DNA from 2 places in the Geomonas terrae genome. Region 1 is predicted to be linked to the other one. Evidence: riboswitches for the same ligand, from Rfam matches in the RefSeq annotation. Region 1 holds a riboswitch; the other holds the start of a gene.
The links. Region 1 has a riboswitch for molybdenum cofactor ahead of E4633_RS07740 (molybdopterin molybdotransferase MoeA). Riboswitches for the same ligand answer to the same signal wherever they lie in the genome.
Positions count from the first base shown of each region.

Region 2: another riboswitch for molybdenum cofactor. It lies ahead of E4633_RS17535 (aldehyde ferredoxin oxidoreductase family protein); the one in region 1 lies ahead of E4633_RS07740 (molybdopterin molybdotransferase MoeA).

Region 1 covers NZ_SRSC01000002.1:88,683-99,820, reverse strand. Annotated here, with positions in the region: gene E4633_RS07755 (cache domain-containing protein) at 1-132, shown strand, start outside; gene E4633_RS07750 (MOSC domain-containing protein) at 142-570, opposite strand; gene moaA (GTP 3',8-cyclase MoaA) at 586-1,566, opposite strand; molybdenum cofactor riboswitch at 1,901-2,022, shown strand; gene E4633_RS07740 (molybdopterin molybdotransferase MoeA) at 2,087-3,298, shown strand; gene moaC (cyclic pyranopterin monophosphate synthase MoaC) at 3,300-3,776, shown strand; gene mog (molybdopterin adenylyltransferase) at 3,809-4,306, shown strand; gene pta (phosphate acetyltransferase) at 4,397-5,398, shown strand; gene E4633_RS07720 (acetate kinase) at 5,505-6,770, opposite strand; gene E4633_RS07715 (DUF362 domain-containing protein) at 7,000-7,170, shown strand; gene gltX (glutamate--tRNA ligase) at 7,321-8,727, opposite strand; gene E4633_RS07705 (DNA gyrase inhibitor YacG) at 8,801-8,986, opposite strand; gene E4633_RS07700 (SPOR domain-containing protein) at 9,070-9,855, opposite strand; gene argS (arginine--tRNA ligase) at 9,866-11,138, opposite strand, start outside.
Region 2 covers NZ_SRSC01000004.1:449,683-460,820, reverse strand. Annotated here, with positions in the region: gene ahcY (adenosylhomocysteinase) at 1-872, shown strand, start outside; gene E4633_RS17550 (molybdopterin molybdotransferase MoeA) at 1,298-2,539, opposite strand; gene E4633_RS17545 (HesA/MoeB/ThiF family protein) at 2,652-3,503, opposite strand; gene E4633_RS17540 (MoaD/ThiS family protein) at 3,505-3,729, opposite strand; gene E4633_RS17535 (aldehyde ferredoxin oxidoreductase family protein) at 3,799-5,529, opposite strand; molybdenum cofactor riboswitch at 5,571-5,692, opposite strand; gene E4633_RS17530 (iron-containing alcohol dehydrogenase) at 5,839-7,002, opposite strand; gene moaA (GTP 3',8-cyclase MoaA) at 7,492-8,472, shown strand; gene E4633_RS17520 (MOSC domain-containing protein) at 8,532-8,963, shown strand; gene E4633_RS17515 (hypothetical protein) at 9,007-9,186, shown strand; gene E4633_RS17510 (electron transfer flavoprotein subunit beta/FixA family protein) at 9,301-10,113, shown strand; gene E4633_RS17505 (FAD-binding protein) at 10,193-11,138, shown strand, end outside.

The DNA of each region.
Region 1 (11,138 bases):
AAGTCGAACGGGACCGGGCTGGGGCTGTCGGTGAGTTACGGCATCATCAGGGAGCATGGCGGCTGCATCGACGTGGAGAGCATCCCCGGTCAGGGGAGCAGTTTCACCGTGCTGCTCCCCTGCGAACGTTAACCGAGCCCCTTACACCACCACCGGGTCCCCCGGTCTCACCACCCCGCCCTTCAGCACCCTGGCGAAGATCCCCTCCTTGGGCATGACGCAGTCTCCGGCCTGGTAGTAGATGGCGCAGCGGGTGTGACATTCCTTGCCGATCTGGGTCACCTCGAGGAGCGTCTCCCCGAGTTCGATCTTCGCACCGATCGGGAGGCTCACGAGGTCCACCCCCTCGGTGGTGATGTTCTCGGCGAAATCCCCCTCCTTCACGTCCAGCCCGAGCGCCTGCATCTTGGCGATGCTCTCCTGGGCCAGCAGGCTGATCTGGCGGTGCCAGTCGCCGGCGTGACCGTCCCCCACGATGCCGTGCTCCTCGCGCAGGGTTACCTCGGGTACCGGGGTCTTCCTCTCCCCTTTGTTGGTGCTGATGTTAACCGCGACAACCTTTCCGATCATGTTATCTCCTTGTGGCTAGCCCCCGACACGGGACATGGCAAATGGTTTCGTTTCGACACCCTCGTCGGTCACCTCGTGGCGCCCCGGCTTCGCAGCGACGATGCGCTGGATCTCCTGGCGCAAAAGCTCGGGGTCACCCGTGGCAAGTACCGGCTTCAGATCCACGCCGGAGCCGGAGAAAAGGCATCCCTTGGCAACCCCGGCGGCGGTCACCCGCAGCCGGTTGCACCCCTCGCAGAAGTGCCCGGTCATGGCGGTGATGATCCCCAGGGAACCGGGCGCCCCCTTGATCCGGAAGTTCCTGGCGGGGCCGGAGCGTTCGGTGCTCCCCCCCTCCTCGATGGTGTACCTCTGCGCGATGCGCTCCCTTATCTCGGCGCCGGGTACGGTAAGATCTCGCCAATCCGCGTCGCCGCAGGTGGGCATGTACTCGATGAAACGGACCGCGTAGGGGCGCTTCAGGGTCAGCTCGGCGAAGTCGAGGATCTCGTCGTCGTTCACCCCGCGCATCACCACCACGTTGATCTTGTGCGGCGGGAAGCCGACCCGCTCCGCCTCATCGATCCCATCCAGCACGCGCTGCAGCTCGCCGCCGCGGGTGATCGCCGCGAAGGTCTCGGGTTTTAGCGAGTCAAGGCTGATGTTCAGGCGCTGCACCCCGGCGTCCTTTAGCCCCTGTGCCATCTCCTTCAAAAGAAGGCCGTTCGTGGTGAGCACGAGTTCCTTGAGCCCCGGGAGGGCGGCTATCCGCGCGAGGAAGTCGAGGATCCCTTTTCGGACCAGCGGCTCGCCGCCGGTAACCCGGATCTTCTCGATCCCGGCGGCGACCGCCTCGGCCGAGATGCGGAGCAGATCCTCGTAGGAGAGCACATCGCAGTGGCCGAGCTTCTCCACCCCCTCTTCGGGCATGCAGTAGCTGCAGCGCAGGTTGCAGCGGTCCGTCACAGAAAGACGCAGGTAGTTGATGCGCCTGCCGTAGGTATCGATGAGCGACATATTTTCCCTTGATGCTTTGGCTGTTTGCGCGACGTCCCGGACACGGGGGCCCCGGTGCAACATCGGGTCCGCCCCGTGCAAATGCAGGGACACGATCAAAACCATACTCTGTTTGTCGAACGGAAATCAACCCATTTAATGAGGGATAAGCCCCACCAGTAAAAAGGGCGTGAAAAAGTATACTGGCATACCGACGCCGTGAGCATCGTGCAGAAAAGCATGCGATGTCATACACTTACCACCCGCCGCCGCGCAGCCAGCCACACCAGGGAGACGGACGCTTAAGGCAAAATAATTGTTTATTTTCCCGGGAATATGCTATGGAAACCAGAATAAGCAGATCTGTCTCCGAGCCACGGCCGTCTAAAGGGAGCTTCCCCACGGTGCCGCGGCCGACGGGTGTTGCCGGAAACGGCACCGCCTCCCTTATGGAAAGGAGAAAGCCACCGCTTGCGCGCAGGGGGCCCTTTCCTTTCATGGGAATCGGGCCTTTTTCTTTATCAATCATGACGAGGTAACGATGACAAACTACGAGCAGGCCAGACGGATGGTCGTTGACCATGTCACCCCGGCCGGGGTGGAAAAGGTCCTTCTTCTCGAGGCCGCCGGGCGCGTTCTCGCCGAGGATTACGTCGCCCCGAAGGACATGCCGCGCTGGGACAATTCCGCCATGGACGGCTTCGCGGTAAGAAGCGCGGACTGCGCCATCGGCACCGTACTCAAGGTGACCGACTACATCCCCGCCGGCGTAAGCTCCGACGAGGCGATTGCACCCGGCTGTGCCGCGAGGATCATGACCGGAGCCCCGATCCCCCCCGGTGCCGACGCCGTGGTCCCCATAGAGGAGACCGAGGCGACCGCCGAGTCGGTCAAGCTGCTGCAGCAGGTTAAAAAACACGACCATATCCGCTTCAAGGGTGAGGATGTCGCAAGCGGTGACACCGTCATCACGAAAGGGACGCTGATAGGTCCGCCCCAGGTGAGCCTTCTCGCGTCGTTCTCCGCGGTGCTCGTCCCGGTGTACCGCAGGGTGCGTGTCGCCATCCTCTCCACCGGCGACGAACTCGTCGACGTCGGTACCGAACCGACCGCGAGCCAGATCGTGAACAGCAACACCCTCGCGCTCGCCACCGCGATCAAGCTCTGCGGCGCCGAGCCCGTGATCTTGGGGATCGCGCGTGACGACCGGGAGAGCCACCGGGCGCTTCTTGACGAGGGGCTGAAGGCGGACGTCCTGATCACCTCCGCCGGTGTCTCCGCGGGCGATAGGGATCTCGTGCGCGAGGTCTCAGCCGAGCTCGGCGTGGAGGAGAAATTCTGGAAGCCGGGCATCAAGCCGGGCGGCCCGACCGCCTTCGGCATGAAGGGCAGCGTCCCGGTATTCTCGCTTCCCGGCAACCCCGTTTCCACCATGATCACCTTCGAGGAGTTCGCCCGCCCTGCCCTTTTGCGGATGATGGGACACGAGAAGGTATTCCGGCGCACCGTAAGCGGCGTGCTCAAGGAGGGTGCCCGCAAGAAGGCAGGGAAGCTTAACTTCCTGCGCGTGCACGTGACCCTGGAAAACGGCCGCTACGTCGCCAGCACCTCAGGCGACCAGAACACCGGCATATTGAAGACCATGCTGCGCTGCAACGCCCTCGCCCTGCTTCCCGCCGATCGGACCGAATTTGCCGCCGGCGAGGAAGTGGACCTGCATCTGCTCGACCCGACCCTGGAACTGGAGGTATAGCATGTCATTCAACCATTTCGACGCCAGAGGCAACGCCATCATGGTGGACGTGAGCCAGAAGACCCCGACCATGCGCACCGCGGTAGCGGGAGCCGTATTGACACTCAAGCCCGAGACGGTGCAGTCCATCGTCTCCGGCAGGATGGCCAAGGGTGACGTTCTGGGGGTCGCGCGGCTCTCGGGCATCGCCGGAGCCAAGAAGACCCCGGACCTGATCCCCCTTTCCCACCCGCTTGCCATCCACCATGTGGCCATAGAGTTCGAGGTGAACGAGACCGAGGGGACCATCGGCGTCATGGCGACGGTGCGCGCCTTCGAGCGGACCGGCGTAGAAATGGAGGCGATGACCGCGGCCACGATCGCAGCCCTCACCGTGTACGACATGTGCAAGGGGAGCGACAAGGGGATCGTCATCTCCGACGTGAAGCTGCACTACAAGGAAGGCGGCAAGAGCGGCGTCTACAAGCGCGAGGCGTAGCCGGCCGGGCCAGAAAAAGGAGAATCAGCACCATGAAAGCAGCCATCCTCACCCTCAGCGACCGCTGTTCTACCGGGGAGCGCGCCGACGGCAGCGGCCCGGCACTGAAGAGCTGGCTCGAAGAGCGCGGCGTCAGCGTCACCTGCACCGAAGTGATCCCCGACGAGGCCGCCCTCATCTCGGAGAAGCTCGTTGAGTGGTCCGACAGCGGCGCTTACGACTTGATCCTCACTACCGGCGGGACCGGCGTTTCCCCGCGCGACGTCACCCCGGAGGCGACCGAACGCGTGGTGGACCGCCTCCTCCCGGGCTTTGGCGAGGTCATGCGCATGGAAAGCCTCAAGAAGACCCCGCACGCCATCATCTCCCGTGCCGTCGCCGGCATCAGGAAAAACACCCTGATCATCAACCTTCCCGGAAGCCCCAAGGGCGCAACCGAGAACATCGGCTTCGTCTGGGCCGCGGTGCCGCACGCGGTTGCCAAGCTGCAGGGTGACCCGGAGGAATGCGGCACTCCCATGCCTGGCTAGCCCCGCAATCGGGCTTTTCTGTTGACCGATCCCTCACGCTGGGTTATATATCCTAACACGGTTTTATAATACACTTACGGAGGGGAAAACATGCCGTTGGTAAAGCAGATTCACGAGAAGGCAAAATCTAACCTTAGGACGGTGGTCTTGCCGGAGAGCTATGACGAGAGGATGCTTTTCGCCGCCCAGCAGATCGTGGAACAGGGTTTGGCGAAAATCGTGTTACTTGGAAAGCCCGAGGCAGTGCTTGCGGCGGCGGCCGCCAAGGGTGTGAACCTCTCCGGCGTCGAGATCGTGGATCCCGCCACATCTCCCAAGCTCGACACCTACGTCGGGAAACTCGTGGAACTGAGGAAAGCAAAAGGCCTTACCCCCCAGCAGGCCCAGCAGTTGCTGACCGCCGACGACAACCTGTACTTTGCCGGCATGATGGTGCGTGAAGGAGACGCCGACGGCGAGGTGGCCGGTGCAACCGGAACCACCGGCGACGTGCTCCGTGCCGCCTTCCAGACCGTAGGTCCCGCCCCCGGCATCAAGACCGTCTCCTCGTTCTTCCTCATGGCCACCCAGACCCCCAACTTCGGGGAAAACGGCGTGATCCTCTTCGCCGACTGCGCGGTGAACCCTAACCCCGACGCCCAGGCCCTCGCCGAGATCGCCATTGCCACCGCGAGGAACTGCAAGTCGTTCCTCGACGTGCCGGCCCGCGTCGCCATGCTCTCCTTCTCCACCAAGGGGAGCGCAAGCCACCCGGATGCCGACAAGGTGCTGAAGGCGCTGGAAATCGCCAAGGGGATGGATCCGGAACTCTCCGTCGACGGCGAACTGCAGGCGGACGCCGCCCTGATCCCTGCCGTGGGCGCTAAGAAAGCACCGGGGAGCGGTGTCGCCGGTAAGGCCAACGTATTGGTATTCCCCGACCTCGATGCCGGTAACATCGCGTACAAGCTCGTTGAGCGTTTGGCAGGCGCGAAGGCCATCGGGCCTGTGATCCAGGGGCTCGCGAAGCCGGTCAACGACCTCTCCCGCGGCTGCTCCGTGCAGGACATCGTCGACGTCACCGCGATCACCGCGGTGCAGGCGCAGGGCTAGCAGCAGCCCGCAGTCGGACCAGTAGGACCAGTCGCGTTTAAAAAACAAAAAGGCCGGCGGGAGATCATCCCGCCGGCCTTTTTACTGTCTTTGCCTGACCGCGCCGCTACTTCCTCACGAAATCAGACTTCGAGAAGCTGTACTCGAAGCTCATATGGTCGGTGTAGGTGCCGTCCAGAATCGCCGCGACATCCTCGGTGAAGACGAGCTCCTCGTCGGTCGGGATGACGTACACCTTCACCCTCGAGTCGTCGGTGGTAATGAGTGTCTCGCGCTTCCTGGTCATGGCGGAGGCGTTTCTCTCGGGATCCAGGACGATTCCCAGATGATCAAGCCCGGACAGGGCCCGCGCCCTGATCGGCGCACCCATCTCCCCTACCCCGGCGGTGAACACCACGGCGTCGAGCCTCCCGACTACGGCCATGTAGGAGCCGATGTACTTCTTCAGGCGGTACGCTTCGATGTCCAGAGCGAGCGAACAGAGACGGTCCCCGGCATTCGCGTTTTCGATGACGTCGCGACGGTCGGTGAAACGCCCGGTGATGCCGATGACGCCACTCTTCTTGTTCAGGATGGAATCGATCTCCTTGGCGGAGAGGTTCTCCTTCTGCATCATGAACGCCGGGATGGCCGGGTCGATGTCACCACAGCGGGTACCCATCATGGCGCCTTCAAGCGGCGTGAGCCCCATGCTCGTGTCCACGGAGACGCCATTTTTGATGGCACAGTGGGACACGCCGTTGCCGATGTGCATGGTGATCACGTTGCACTCGCTGGCGGGCTTGCCGAGGATCGCGGCGATGCGCTTGGAAACGTAGAGGTGCGAGGTCCCGTGGAAGCCGTAGCGCCTCACGCCGTACTTCTCGTACCACTCGTAGGGAAGCGGATAGAGGTAAGCCTGCTCGGGCATGGTTTGATGAAACGCCGTATCGAAAATGGCAATCTGGGGGACGCCAGGGAGGACGGCCATGGCGCCCTCGATGCCGGCGATGTTGGGCGGGTTGTGCAGCGGTGCCAGATGCTGCACCTCGGTCACCGCGGCAAGCACCTCATCGTCGATGAGGACGGACTTGGTGAACTTCTCGCCGCCGTGCACCACGCGGTGGCCTACTGCGGCGATCTGCTTGATGTCTTTAAGTACCCCGTTTTCGGGGGAGGTAAGCGTCCTGAGGATCAGGTCAACTGCGGTCTTGTGGTCCGGACAATCTGAGTCTTCCCGGTAGGTTTCACGCCCCGGGACCTCGTGCAGGATGAAGGAATCGCCGATCACCACGCGCTCCACCATCCCCTTGGCTACCACCACTTTTTTATCCCAGTCAAACAACTGGTATTTTACCGAAGAACTACCGCAGTTAAGTGCCAATATATCCATCAGTTAGCGTCCCCCATACGTGTAATTCGCCCATGGAAACCAGGTACAAACCTCTAGGGCAAAAAAGTCACAAATAAAACCTTTTTTTATATATACAGTAGAGTCGTCCTCAGTTCAAGATTTTTCTCCTGATTAGCAGTTTATTGTCTACAGCTTTATGGTGGACTTTTTGCGATCGCTGTGCTAGTTTCCTCCTGACTTTTTACCCTAGGTAGAGGAGGTGAACACTTTGGCACATAACATCAGCGACGAATGCATCAACTGCGGCGCCTGCGACGATTCCTGCCCGGTTAACGCCATTAGCGAGGCTGGCAACAAAAGGACCATCGCTGCGGATACCTGCATCGACTGCGGCGCTTGCGTAGACACCTGCCCGGTGAGCGCAATCTCCCCGGCCTAAGCCACTAAGCAACACACAAAGAAGCATGTAATGCCATGGCCTGCAGCCGGCTCGTCCGCTGCAGGCCTTCTTTTATCTTCTGCTTTAAAAGAAAAGGAGGGAGCCCGGCGGGCTCCCTCCTTTCTTGTTACGGCCCTTTCTATTCGCCGACTAGCGGCAGAGCACCGAGATGGCGCGCTCTATGCGTTTTTTGGTCTCGGCAAGACCTAACACCTCGATCATCTCGTAGATGCCGGGGGACGCGGTGCTGCCGGAAAGGGAGAGGCGCACGGCGGGACCTACCTGTCCGAGCTTGATCCCCTTCTCGGCCATCAGCTCCTTGAACGCCTGCTCGATCTGGGCTGCGTCGAGCGCGGGAAGTGCCGCGAGCTTCTCCACCAGCGCGTTGAGCAGTGCCGGGGTGTCTGCGTTGAACGCCTTCGCAACGCCCTGCTCGTCGTAGGAGAGCTCGTCCCTGTAGTAGAAGAGCGCGCCGTCGGCGAGTTCCAGCATGGTCTTGGCGCGTTCCTGGAGGGTCTTCACCACGGCCACGAGGTCGGGTCCACCCTGCGCCGGGTCCACACCGCGCTCCTTAAGGAACGGGATCAGCAGGTCCGCCAGACGTACCGGGTCGCCGGTCTTTATGTAGTGGGCGTTCAGCCACAAAAGCTTGTCCGGGTTGAAAACACCGGCGGAACGGCCGACGTTCTCGATGGAAAACTTCTCGATCAGGTCGGTGAGGGAGAAGATCTCCTCGTCGCCGTAGCTCCAGCCGAGACGCACCAGGTAGTTAACCATCGCCTCGGGGAGAAAGCCCATGTCGCGGTAGGCCATGACCGAGGTAGCGCCGTGGCGCTTGGACAGGCGCGCCTTGTCGGCGCCGAGGATCATCGGCACGTGGGCGAACACCGGAACCGGCGCACCGAGGGCCTCGTAGATGAGGATCTGGCGCGGCGTGTTGTTCACGTGGTCGTCGCCACGGATGACGGTGGTCATCTTCATGGTGACGTCGTCGACGACCACGACGAAGTTGTAGGTCGGGGTGCCGTCGGTGCGCTGGATGATCAGGTCATCGAGCTCGGCGTTTTCGAAGGATATCTTCCCCTTGATCAGGTCGTCCCAGGAGGTGACCCCTTCCTTGGGTGTCCTGAAGCGGATCACGTAGGGGCGGCCGTCATCCTCCTGCGGCGGAAGATCGCGGCAGGTGCCGTCGTACTTCGGCTTGCCCCCTTCCTTGAGCGCCTTCTCGCGCTTTGCCTCCAGTTCCTCCACGGTGCAGTAGCACTTGTAGGCCTTCCCCTCGGCGACGAGCCTGTCGATGTACTCCTTGTAAACCGGGAAGCAGTCGGACTGGAAGAAGGGGCCTTCATCCCAGTCCAGCCCCAGCCACTTCATCCCTTCGAAGATGGCGTCAACCGATTCCTGGGTGGAACGGGTGACGTCGGTGTCCTCGATCCTGAGGACGAAGGTGCCGTGCTGTTTCCTGGCCAAAAGCCAGTTGAAAAGCGCCGTGCGCGCCCCTCCGACATGAAGGTACCCGGTCGGGCTCGGGGCGAAACGGAGACGTACTTCTGACATGAAAGGCTCCTTTGCTGCTTTGATCATTGCATGGCTGCAATAAAATAGGGTGTCACAAAATGGCTGCGGACTGCTAGTTCTCGTCCTCGTCGTCGTCATGCTCCGGCGCCTTCTCTCCCGGGATGCGGTAACCTTCGCTAGCCCAGGTTCCGAGGTCGATCATCTTGCACCGCTCGGAGCAAAACGGGCGGTACGGATTTCCGGTCAGCTCCGTTTCCTTCCTGCAGTGCGGACACTTGATGGTTGTTACGGCGCACATCGGCTTGGTCCTCAAATGAAGAACTCCAGCGCCCTTGGGAGCTGGAGGTAAAAGGTTCAGAAACTATCTGGTGCGTCGAAAGGCTATTCGGTGACAACGGCCGCGCCGCTACCCACCTTGCCGGCCAGTTGCTGGGCCTCCTGTTTGGAGAGGTGCTTGCCCACCCTGATCCGGTACCAGACCCCCTTGTCCTTCAGCTTGGACTCGACGACATAGGCGGCGACCCCTTTCGCGGCGAGCTTCGCACGCACCGATTCGGCCTCCTGCTTGTCCTTGTACGACGCCACTTGTACGAGGTAGCGGGGCTCGGCGGCCTGCTTCTCGTCTCCCGCCTGCTTCTCCGCCTGTTTTTCGGCGGCTGGTGCGGAAGACTTTTCCGCAGGCTTGGCGTCCCCTCCCCTGCCTGCGGGGGCAGCGCTCTGAGGCGCCTTCTGCTCCGGTGCCGCTGCCTGTGGCGTGGCAGGCGCAGACTTCGGCAGCACCTCGGGAAGCTTCGTGTTGATACCGCTCCCAATGGCACCCTTGCCCCCAGAGGGAAGCGTCTTGTAGAAGGTAAGCGGCACATCCGGCGCGGGCTGGGCTTGCTGCCCAGGCTGACCGGGGACGGCTCCCGCGGGCTGGGACGCCTGGGCTGCGGCCTGCGCCTTCGTCTGCTGGGCGACGGGCGGAACTGCTGCCTGCGGGTTTTTCCCGTGGAAGAGGAACCATCCCGTGAGCACCCCGGCCCCGTACCCTATGACCAGCAGCACCAAGGCGACCAGCAGGAAGCCGCCGATCGGCTCCCGCCGGGGGCGGTTCTTCTGCACAGGGCGATTTTTCTCCGCGCTGTCCCGGACCGCCGTCATCTTTTCGCTGTAGTCAAGCCGCATGGAACCCCTCCTACATCCTCTCGGGGGCGGAAATGCCCAGTACCGTCAGCGCATTTTTCAGCGTGATGGCGACGCAGCGCAAGAGGAAGAGGCGCGCCTGGGTCAGTTCCGGCTCTTCGGGGGTGATGACCCGGCTCTTGTTGTAGAAACTGTGGAACTCTCCGGCCAGATCCTGCAGGTAGTAGGTGATCCGGTGCGGCTCGAAGTTCACCGCGGCCCCCTCGAGGATCTCCGGGTAGAGGGAGAGTTTCTTGATGAGGCTCATGTCGTCGGCGGTCTGCAAAAGCTCCAGGCGCACGTTGTCGAAGCAGGGCGCCACGCCGCGCTCTTTCGCCGTTTCGAAGATGCTCCTGATCCGCGCGTGGGCGTACTGCACGTAGTACACCGGGTTGTCGTTGCTCTGGCGTTTGGCGAGCTCGAGGTCGAAGTCGAGCTGGCTGTCCGAGCGGCGCATGAGGAAGAAGAAGCGTGCCGCGTCGCACCCGACCTCGTCGACGACCTCTTTCAAGGTCACGAACTCACCGCTTCTGGTAGACATGGCGACCGGCTGGCCGTCGCGCAGCAGGGAAACGAGCTGCACGAGGATGATGCCTAAGTCGTCGGCCTTCCTGCCGAGCCCCTGCACCACGCTTTTGAGCCTCGGCACGTAGCCGTGGTGGTCCGCTCCCCATACGTCGATGACCCAGTCGAAGCCGCGCGCGAACTTGTCGCGGTGGTAGGCGATGTCGGAGGCGAAATAGGTGGTCACGCCGTTACTTCTGACCACGACGCGGTCCTTGTCGTCACCGAACTCGGTGGTCTTGAACCAGAGCGCGCCGTCCTGCTCGTAGATGTGCCCCTTCTCCTGCATCTCGGCGATCGCCGTGGGGACCTTCCCCTCGTCGAAAAGCGACTGCTCCGAGAACCAGTTGTCGAAACGGATGCCGAAGTCCTGCAGGTCCTGGTCTATCCCCTTCAGGATCAGATCGCCACCCATCTTGGCGAAGAAGGCGACCCCCTCTTCCTGGGGCGCGTTCAGAAAGCGGTCGCCGTGCTTCGTGATGGCGTCGCGGGCGATGTCCTTGATGTAGTCTCCCTGGTAGCAGTTCTCCGGGAAGTCGATCTTCTCGCCCAGGAGCTCCTTGTAGCGCAGAAGCCCGGAGAGGCCTAAGGTGTTCATCTGGTTGCCGGCGTCGTTGATGTAATACTCGCGCTGCACGTTAAAGCCTGCCGCGCACAGAAGCGATGCGACGGCGTCGCCGGTCGCGGCGCCGCGGCCGTGCCCTATGTGCAGCGGACCGGTG
Region 2 (11,138 bases), on a different contig from region 1:
GGTGGTACGCGAAGACCGCGGCCTGCATCAAGGGTGTTACCGAGGAGACCACCACCGGCGTGCACCGTCTCTACCAGATGTTCGAGAAAGGGAAGCTGAAGTTCCCGGCCATCAACGTGAACGACTCGGTGACCAAGTCGAAGTTCGACAACATCTACGGCTGCCGCGAGTCCCTCATGGACGGCATCAAGCGCGCCACCGACGTCATGGTGGCGGGCAAGGTTGCGGTCATCTGCGGCTACGGCGACGTGGGCAAGGGATGCGCCCAGGCGATGCGCGGGCTGCAGGCCCAGGTATGGGTGACCGAGGTCGACCCGATCTGCGCCCTGCAGGCGGCCATGGAAGGGTACAAGGTGGTCACCATGGAGTGGGCGGCCGACAAGGCGGACATCTTTGTCACCACCACCGGCAACATCGACGTCATCACCCACGACCACATAAAGGCGATGAAGCACAACGCCATCGTCTGCAACATCGGTCACTTCGACAACGAGATCGAGGTGGCGAAGCTCAAGCAGTACAAGTGGGAGAACATCAAGCCGCAGGTCGACCACGTTATCTTCCCGGACGGCAAGCGCATCATCCTGCTCGCGGAAGGTCGCCTGGTGAACCTCGGCTGCGCCACCGGTCACCCCTCGTACGTGATGTCATCTTCCTTCGCGAACCAGACGCTCGCGCAGATGGAGCTCTTCTGCAACCCGGGCAAGTACCCGGTGGGCGTATATATCCTGCCGAAGGAGCTGGACGAGAAGGTGGCGCGTCTGCAGCTGAAGACCCTGGGTGCGATGCTGACCGAGCTGTCCGACGCACAGGCGGCGTACATCGGCGTGAAGAAGGAAGGTCCGTACAAGTCGGAGCACTACAGGTATTAAACCGAGAGGACGTTCTACGTTCAACGTTCTACGTTCTATGTTAACTGACTGACTGCTAACCTCTCCCGGGGCATCTTTGCTCCGGGGGAGGGGGGCGAATGATCATTCGCCCCTACAGAGGCGGCACAGAAACACACAAGACAAAAAAAGAGGGCGCTCGGTTTTACCGGCGCCCTTTCTTATCCTTCCTGCTCGCTTTCTTCTTTTTTCTTCTTCCCCTGACCAGGGGTGCATGCCGGCGACATTCAGGTCGCAATCCCCATCCGGGGCAGGATGAAACGCTGCAGCGCCACCCAGACGACCACAATACCTACCAGAATCAGCAACTCGTTCATATTTCACCTCCCAAAACGATACGATGCACTATATCGCATATTCGGGAAGAAAAATATACCAAATTAATTATTATTATTACCCTTTCAGCTTCAGTGCAGGTAGCCGACGGCCGCCTCGCACTCGCTGACCAAGTCCACCTCCCGCAGCAGGGCAAGATCCACTTCGCTGCCGGCCGGGATGAAGGTTGCGTCGCAGGGGAGGGCGGCGAGCGCGTCGCACCTGGTCATGGTGCTGAGGATCGCCGTGTGCTGCTCTCCGGCACAGTAGGCGACGTGCCTGCCGTGACGCTTCTTCACCGTCACCCGGATGAAGTGCAGCTTACCGGGTTTCTTGTGGGCGTCCTCGGCGAGAATTCCCTTCACGAACGGGGGGACCACCTTGCGGTGCCCCATCATCTTCAAGAGGGCGGGCTTCACCAAAAGCTCGAAGGTTACCATGGTGGAGACCGGGTTGCCTGGAAGCGAGAAGATCGGCTTTCCCTGCCAGGTCGAGAAGGCGGTGGGACCGCCGGGCTTCATGCCGATCTTCCAGAAAAGCTCCTCGGCCCCAAGTCCGGCGGCGACCTCGCGCACCAGATCCCGGTCCCCGGCGGAAACGCCGGCCGAGGTGATCAGGGCGTCGCAGCATAGCGCCTGCAGCATCTTCTCCCGGTGGCTTTCCACGTTGTCGCGTGCGATACCGACCAGCACCGGTTCGGCCCCCGCCTCGCGCACCGCCGCGGCCAGCGACAGTGCATTGGAGTTGATCACCTTGCCGGAAACCGGGCGCTCGCCCAGTTCGATCAGTTCATCTCCGGTGGAAAGTATGGCGATCCGTGCCTTGCGGTACACCGGCACCAGCGCCTGTCCCATCGCGGCTAGCATGCCGACCTCGGCCGGACGAATCCCGGTTCCTTCGGCGAGGACCGGCGCGCCTGCGCCCACGTCGCCGCCTCTCACGCGCACATGCTGCCGGGGGAGCACCTTGTGGCTGATCACCACATGGTCTCCGTCCACTTCCGCTTCCTCGATGGGTACTACGGCGTTGCAGCCGGGGGGGATGGGAGCTCCGGTCATGATGCGCACCGCGCATCCGGGCTCGACCATGGCGGCGACGTCGCCCCCGGCGGGTAGAAAGCCGGTGATGTTCAGGCGGGTGGGGGCTGAGGTGCAATCCGCGGCGTGCACGGCGAAGCCGTCCATGGCGGAGTTGTCGTAAAGCGGCAGGTCCCAGGGGGCGATGATGTCTCGGCTCACCAGACGCCCGAAGGCGTCCATCAGCGGAACTGTTTCCTCTCCAAGGGGCTTCACGTGGGCCAGTATGATGCCGCGCGCTTCTTCAAAGCTTGGCATGGTGCACCTCCTCGGTGCTGTCTGGCGCCGTCGTGGCGCCGGTAGTTAATTGCAGCCACGATCTTTGTGGCCAAGCCCCTACCCTTGCGGGAGGGGGAGGTTCTTTGTTTCTTTACGCCGCGTTCACCAGCTTCACCGGGACCTCGGCGTACGATATCTCGTGCATTTCCATTTCCAGGAGGTCGATGGATAGCTTGCGGTTTCTCAATGGCTCTCCCTTGCCGAGCAGGACCTTGCAGACCTCGGCGACCTCGAGGCTCGCCACCACGGCCGGCGTGAAGGAGGGGTTGCCGAGCTGCTGCTCGATCCCCTTGCCGGCCACCCAATGCCGGTAGATGTTCTGCACCGTGGTCTCTCCGGGGAACTGTGTGGCCACGTGCCCGTACCACCCGCCGATGGCGCCGTGCACCATGGGAATTCCGGCCAGTGTGCATACCTCGGCCAGCTGCAGGCGGTAGGGGATGCTGTCCAGGGCGTCGACCGCGATGCTTACCCCTGCAAGGAGTTCGAAGCCGTTGGTCAGGCAGAAGGCGTCCTCGATGGGGGTCACCGTGACGGCCGGATTCACCTGGGCAAGCCGTTCCGCCGCGACCGCCACCTTCGGCTGGCCAAGGGACGCCGGCGTTGAGAGGATCTGCCGGTTCAGGTTGTGCTCCTCGAAGATGTCCGGGTCGATGGCGACGATCTGACCGACGCCGAGACGCGCCAACTCTTCGAGGACGTAGCCGCCCAGGCCGCCGCAGCCGATCACGGCGACGCGGCTTTGGAACAGGCGCAACTGGTCTTCGACACCGATCATGCTCCTGTTGCGCTGGTAGCGGGCCGGAAGGATGCCGTTTTGCAGGGCGAGCCACTCCACCGCGGCGTGGCTTATGTCGAAGAGTTTCGCGGTGGTGTCCTGGGCGCGCCAGGAAAGCAGGCCGTCCTTGGTCTGTTCCTTCAAAAAGACGAGGGCGTTATGCATGTCAGCCTCCTCCGACCAGGGGAAAGAGCGAAAGGGTGTCGCCGTGGGCGAGCTTGCTGTCCAGTTCGCCGTGTCGGCCGTTCAGCATCACGATGCCGATCTCCTCTTCGGTGAGACCCAAAGAGAGCACCACGGCCCGCACCTCGGTTCCTTCGGCGAGTTCCTGTTCGGCCACCTTGAACCTGCCGTTTCTGAAAGTGGCGAAAAGTTTGAGAGTTATCTGCATGAGGCACCTGATCGTGGTTCAAACGGAAAAACCCGGCGTGACCTTCGTCACGCCGGGCGTTGGCTGCTTCTAGAAGTTCCAGAACTCGTCGAGTTCCTCGTCGGTGAAGTCCCACACCGCGTTGTGCGGCGCTACCGGCTCGTTCTTGAAGAAGTCCGGGAGGCGGTCATGGACGTTGGAGAGACCGGCTTTCTGGTTGAACTCGCGCTCGGTCTTCAGGACGTACTTGCCCAGGTTGGTGACGTCGTCGCCGGTGAGGGCGATGCCGAAACGGGCGTTGATCATGTCGATCAGGGCCGGGAGGCACTCCGGGATGTCCAGCGCCGGGAAGGCGACGAAGATGCACATACCGGTCGAGTCGACCGCGGCGGTCGCGATCTGCAGGTTGCGGGAGAGCTCGACCTGGCCGTCCTTCTTGAGCGGGTCGACGTAGCCGCCTACGTTCAGGATGTTGGTGGCGATGGTGTAACCGGAGGTGTGGTCGGCGCCCATGGTGGAGGTGGCGTAGGTGACGCCGATCCCCTTGACGGAGCGCGGATCGTAGGCCGGGATCGCCTGGTTCTTGACGACCGGTACGCGGGTCACGCCGTAGGTGCGGCCCACGGAGCCTGCGCCGCCGCCAAGGATGCGGCCGAGGGCGGTCCCCTTGCCGATCTCGTCGGTCAAAAGACGCAGCATCTCTTTGGAGTCGCCCCAGTTGAGGATGCCGGCTTCCATGGCTACGCCGAACATGACGGCGGTCTCAATGGAGTCGATCCCGATGTCGTCCATCAGGTTGTCGGCGCGGGCGATGTCGTCCAGGTTGTCGATGCAGCAGTCGGCACCCAGGCCCCAGATGGTCTCGTACTCGAAGCCGGAGGTGACGTACTTCCCATCCTTGTCGTGGTAGACCTGCGAGCACTGGATGATGCAGCCGGCGTGGCAGCCGTGCTTGGGCTTGCCGCCGCGCGCTACGATGGTGTCGTACATGGTCTCACCGGAGATCTTGTCGTGATCCTTGAACTGGCCGGTGGTGAAGTTTCTCGTCGGGAGACCGCCGGCCTCGTTCAGGATGTTCACGAGGACGTTGGTGCCGTAGGTCGGCAGACCCTCGCCGGAGACCGGGTGCTCGAGAATGGCCTTGGAGAACGTCCTGGCGGCGATCTTGAATTTCTCGGGGTCGGCGATCTTCACGCCCGGGGCGCCTTCGCCGTCGATGGAGATGAACTTGATCTGCTTGGAGCCCATGACTGCGCCCAGGCCGCCACGGCCGTGGCTGCGGATCTTGCTGTCCGGGTCCTTGACGGAGATGTTGGCGGCGGTCATCTTCAGCTCACCGGCCGGGCCGATGGTGAGGACGCCGGTCTTCTTGCCCAGACGCGCCTCGACTGCGTCGATGACGGCGAAGTTGCCAAGGCCCAGCAGTTCCTTCTCTTCGCTGATGGTGACGCCGTTCACGCCGACGGCCAGGTTATACCAGGCGTCACCCTTCGGGGCGCCTTCGATGATGAGGGCCTTGATGCCGAGTTTCGCCAGCATCTGTGCCGCGGTGCCGCCGGCGTTGGACTCCTTGATGCCGCCGGTGAGCGGGCTCTTGGCGCCTGCGGAGAGGCGGCCGGAGTTGGCTGCCGGGGTGCCGGTCAGAAGGCCGGGTGCGAACACCAGCTTGTTCTCGGCGGAAAGCGCGTGGCAGGTCGGCGGTACTTCGGCGGAGACGATGGTGGAGGTGAGGCTGCGGCCGCCGAGGCCTGCCCAGGCTGCCGGAACTTCTTCGATCTTGGTGGTGAGGTCGGTCATGTTGACGCGAAAAATCTTATCCATGCTTTTCAAGCTCCCTAATTTAAATTGTTCTACCGGCTGCTTGACGTCAGCCGGGACTCCTTTCCAAGAGGGAGGCTGCACCGTTTCCAGGGCAACCCGTTGGCCTGGAGCCATGAGGGGAGGTCCCTTTTAGGCTCGACACGGCTCGGAGATTTTTGATGCCAGACTGACCCGACACCGCTTACGCATCTGTTGGGTGGTGTGGTATAGCCCCTTCCCCCGGAGGGGGGAGGTCGGGAGGGGGGGAGCCAGGAAATCCCCCCTCCCTAACCCTCCCCCTCCGGGGGCGGGGATCATGCTGCAGCGTTATTACATTGCATCCTTGAAGATCTGGATGACCTGCTCAAGGGTCGCTTTGCGCGGGTTGGTGAACTGGCAAGCGTCCTTTTTTGCGTTTTCCGCCATGATCGAGAGGTCCTCTTCCTTCACGTTGAGGGCCTTGAGGCCGGTCGGGATGCCGATGGAAGCGGAGAGGCTGCGGATCCTGTCGATCGCCTTCTGGCCGGCTTCGGTCACGGAGAGGCCGTCGACGTTCTCGCCCAGTGCTTTTGCGACGTCGGCGAAACGCTCGGGGCAGGCGATCAGGTTGTACTGGCTGACGGCCGGCAGCAGGATGGCGTTGCAGACGCCGTGCGGCAGGTTGTAGAAGCCGCCCAGCTGGTGCGCCATGGAGTGAACGTAGCCAAGCGAAGCGTTGTTGAACGCCATGCCGGCCAGGTACTCGGCGTAAGCCATCTTGTCGCGTGCCTCGAGGTCTTCGCCGTTGGCGACAGCCTTGGAGAGGTACTTGGCGATCAGTTCGATGGCCTTGATGGCGCATGCGTCGGTGATCGGGGTGGCGATGGTGGAGACGTATGCCTCAACCGCGTGGGTGAGGGCGTCCATGCCGGTAGCAGCGGTCAGAGCGGCCGGCTTGCCGACCATGAGCAGCGGGTCGTTGATGGCGATGTTCGGAGTGCAGCGCCAGTCGACGATGGCCATCTTTACGTGGGTGTCGGTGTTGGTGATGATGCAGAAGCGGGTCATTTCGGAAGCGGTGCCGGCGGTGGTGTTGATGGCGACGAATGCCGGCATCGGCTTGGTGGACTTGTTGATGCCTTCGAAGTCGCGGATGTTGCCGCCGTTGCCGATGACGAGGCCAACGCCCTTGGCACAGTCATGGGAGGAACCGCCGCCCAGGGAGATGATCGCGTCGCAACCGTTTTCCTGGTACACCTTCACGCCGTCGTGAACGTTGATGTCGGTCGGATTCGGCTCGGCGCCGTCGAAGATGATGGCCTTTACGCCGGTGGCTTCCACCTGCTCCTTGATCTTGTCGGCAACGCCCATAGCCGAAAGACCTTTGTCGGTTACGATGAGGGCCTTGGATGCGCCCAGTGCCTTCACCTGCTCACCGGTTTCCTTAGCGGAACCGATACCCATCAGCGAAACCGTCGGAATGAAGAAGCCGTAAGTCTGTTCTCCTAATGCCATTTTTCTTTCCCCCTGTTGTTTTTCCGGGCTATTTGCACCGGGTTTGATTATTTTAAGATTCGTGCGGTGTTGCATACACTTTCCTAAAACGGTTTTCTACGCTTTCGCAAGGGGCGTACCAGAATTCACTGTAAACGCAATTTTTTGCCAGACCGAACAATTTTCATAGGATACCGTATACTTAACGAATCCTTTGTTTACATTAACCTGCACTAGCCCAAAGGTTGCGTTCTGAAATCGAACAGTTGCGACGTTCCATAATGGAGCGTTTGCGCTTTTGTGGAACGTCCGTTTTGATCGCTAAACCGATGATCCCCGCCGTGCCCGCCTGTTGAATTCAAAATCCCAAAAATTGGTTCGTTTGTTGTGTATTCACCATCTTACTTACCGCCTCATTAGTGCCGGGCGCGCCTTTTTGCGCCGAAGTGGAACAGTTGGTACCGATATTGCCTTGTATACGGCGAGGCGTGTTTCACAGGGGGATGCGGCATGGCACTGATCGATACCTACGGCAGGCGGATCAACTACTTGAGACTCTCGGTCACCGACCGTTGCAACATGCGCTGCAGCTATTGCATGCCGGCGCAGGGGGTGGCGAAGCTCGGGCATAAAGAGATGCTGAGCTACGAGGAGCTTTACCGGGCGGCCGCTGCCTGCGTCGCGCAGGGGATAGAGAAGATAAGGGTGACCGGCGGGGAGCCGCTGGTCAGAAGAGGCATCGTCGATTTTCTCGGTCGCCTCTCGTCAATCCCGGGACTCAAGGAACTGGTGGTCACCACGAACGGGCTCCTCCTCGACGAACTCGCCCAGCCGCTCAGGCAGGCAGGTGTCGCCAGGCTCAACATAAGCCTAGATTCGCTGAGGGCGGAGACCTTTGCCAGGATCACCCGTGGTGCCGATCTGTACCGGGTTCTCTCGGGGATTGCTGCGGCGCAGGAGGCGGGCTTCGGGCCCTTGAAGATCAACATGGTGGTGATGCGCGGGGTGAACGACCAGGAGATCCTGGACTTCGCCGCCCTTACCCTGGACCACCCGTTCACGGTGCGTTTCATAGAGTACATGCCGACCCTGCAGGACGAGAGCTGGGGCGCCCAGAGCATGCCCGGGAGCGAGATCCTCGCACGCATCGCCGAGCGCTACCCGTTGCTGCCGCTGGTGAACTCCGAGATGGCGGGGCCGGCGAGGAATTACAAGATACAGGGTGCCGCGGGCGCCATCGGGATCATCACCCCGGTGTCGGGGCACTTCTGCGAGAGCTGCAACCGGATCAGGATCACGGCGACCGGCCGGGTACGTGGCTGTCTCTTTTCGGATCAGGGAATGGACCTGAAGCCGCTTCTGGCTTCCGACGATCCAGGTCCGCTGCACGAGGCGTTGAGCCGCATCGTGACGCAGAAGCCGGGACGGCATCATATCGCCGAGGAAGGGGCCGAGCAGGCCGTGGTCAACATGTCGAGGATAGGCGGTTAGCAGACGGAGACCGGGGCTCGTGGAAGATGGGTCCGGGACCGGCGAAAACGGAGGAGACTATGAGCGCGTCTGTAGTGGCGGTCAGCGTAAGCGAGAATAAGGGCGAGAGGAAGAAGCCGGGGCCGGCGGTCCACCTGAGGGAAAACTACGGCATCATCGGCGACGCGCACGCGGGGGACTGGCACCGCCAGGTGAGCCTTTTAGCCGAGGAGAGCATCGACAAGATGATCGCGATGGGGCTTGCCGTCGGACCGGGCGACTTCGCGGAGAACATCACCACGCGCGGCATCGAACTGGTGACTCTGCCGGTGGGGACACGGATCGGCATCGGGCCGGTGGTGCTGGAGGTCTCCCAGATAGGGAAGGTCTGCCACACCCGGTGCGCCATCTACTACCAGGCGGGCGATTGCGTCATGCCGAAAGAGGGGATCTTCGCCACCGTGGTGAGCGGCGGTGTGGTGCGCCCCGAGGACAAGATCGAGCTGCTGTAACAGGCGGCATATTCAAATCAGCAGGCAAAGAAGGGGAGAAGTCATGAAGGAAAGAAGTCAGAAGAAGGTGAACATCATCTCGATACGCATGAGCGACGACGAGCGGGACGCCATCCAGAGGCTCATGGACAAAAGGGGGAAAAAGGCTTCCTTCATCATGCGCGAGGCGTTCGCACTTTTCAGGGAGCAGTGGGAGGTTTCGAGGGGTGAGGCGACCCACTAGGTGGTGCCACTAAAACCTTGATGGACTCGGTGGACGCTCTGGACCTTGGACCTTGTGGACCCGGTGGCCTGTGACAACGGGTTTGAACAGAGTTGGTAAAAGAAAGGATCTTCAATGTACGTGGTGGCTTGCATTAAACAAGTGCCGGATACGACTCAGGTGCAGATCGATCCGGTTACTAATACGCTGGTGCGCGATGGTATCCCTTTCATCGTAAATCCTTACGATACCCACGCCCTGGAGGAAAGCCTCCGCATGAAGGCGCGCTACGGGTTCAAGGCGGCGGCGCTCTCGATGGGACCGCCTAACGCGGAGGCGACCCTCAGAAAGGCGCTGGCTCTCGGCGTGGACGAAGCGATCCTCTGCTCGGACCGCGCCTTCGGCGGCGCGGATACGCTCTCCACCAGCAAAGTGCTGGCGGAGGCCATCAGGAAACTGGCCCAGGATGACGAGGTTGGGCTGGTCTTCTGCGGCAAGCAGACTATCGATGGCGATACGGCGCAGGTCGGCCCGGGCATCGCCATTCGCCTCGGCTTCTCGCAACTCACGCTCGTTGACCGCATCGAACACCTGGACTTCCTTTCCAGAAAAATCCGCGTGCGCCGCAAACTCGAGGGGCGCTACGAGATCGTTGAGGCGAAGCTGCCGGCCATGATCACGGTGGTGCGCGAACTGAACCGCCCGCGCTACCCGACAGTCCCGATGCGGCTGAAGGCAGCTAAAAGCGAGGTGAAGGTCTGGAGCAACAACGAGCTGATGCTCGACCCCAACGGCATAGGCCTTAAGGGTTCGCCTACCTGGGTGAGCAGGATCTTCTCGCCGCAGCGTGCGGCGGGCGAGATGATCGGCGACGGTTTGAACGACCCCACTGGGACCGCCAAGCTCCTCTTGGAGAAGCTGGTGGCCAGGGACATGCTGGCGGTGTAGGTGTCGCTGGAATCTTGTGGACTGAATGAACCCGGTGTACCCGGTGGACCTCATGGACGTGACTAGGAGTGGGTAAAAGATGGCTGAAGCTAAAAACAAACTGAAAAAGCCGCGGGGGAAGGTTCGGCTCATAGAGGGGAAGTGCATCGCCTGCGGCGCGCGTTGCCAGAGCAGTTGTCCGGTGGACGGCATTCAGATGAGCGAGGCGGGAGAACCGCAAATCGAACTCTCGAAGTGCATCGGCTGCCTCAAGTGCGTGAAGGCCTGCCCGGGCTCGGCCCTGGAGATCTTCTACTCGAAGGAGGACCTGGAGATCCTGGCACAGCTCGCCGGTCAGCAGGACCTCGCCGAGGATGAGGCCGACCCGGAGGAGCTGGCACGCCGCGAACTGGTGGCGGCTTACCGCGGCGTATGGGTCTTCATCGAACAGACGGAAGGGGAGGCGGCCCGCGTTTCGTGGGAGCTCCTCGGCAAGGGGAAGGAACTGGCGGCGAAGCTCGGGGTTGGGCTCTCGGCGGTGGTGCTTGGCGACAAGGTCGAGCACCTCTGCTATGAGGCCTTCAGCTACGGCGCCGACCAGGCGTACCTCATGGATCAGACGGTCTTCGCCAACTACCGCACCTATCCGTACCTGGACGCTCTTTGCCACCTGATCGACAAGTTCAAGCCGGAGATCGTGCTCATGGGCGCGACCGGGATGGGGCGCGACCTCGCCGGGGCCGTCGCCACCCGCGTCAAGACCGGCCTCACCGCGGACTGCACCGGGCTCGACATCGACGCGAAGCGCAACCTCATGCAGACCCGCCCGGCCTTCGGCGGCAACATCATGGCGACCATCATGTGCGACCGTTTCCGTCCCCAGATGGCGACGGTACGCTCGCACGTCATGCCCATGCCGGCGCAGGAGGCGGGACGCAAGGGTAAGATCATCCATGTCTCCCTTCCCATCAACGAGGCGGACGTCTTCACCAAGGTGCTCGAGGTGATCCGTGACAAGAAGGCGGGCGAGGTGGATATCGCCGGCG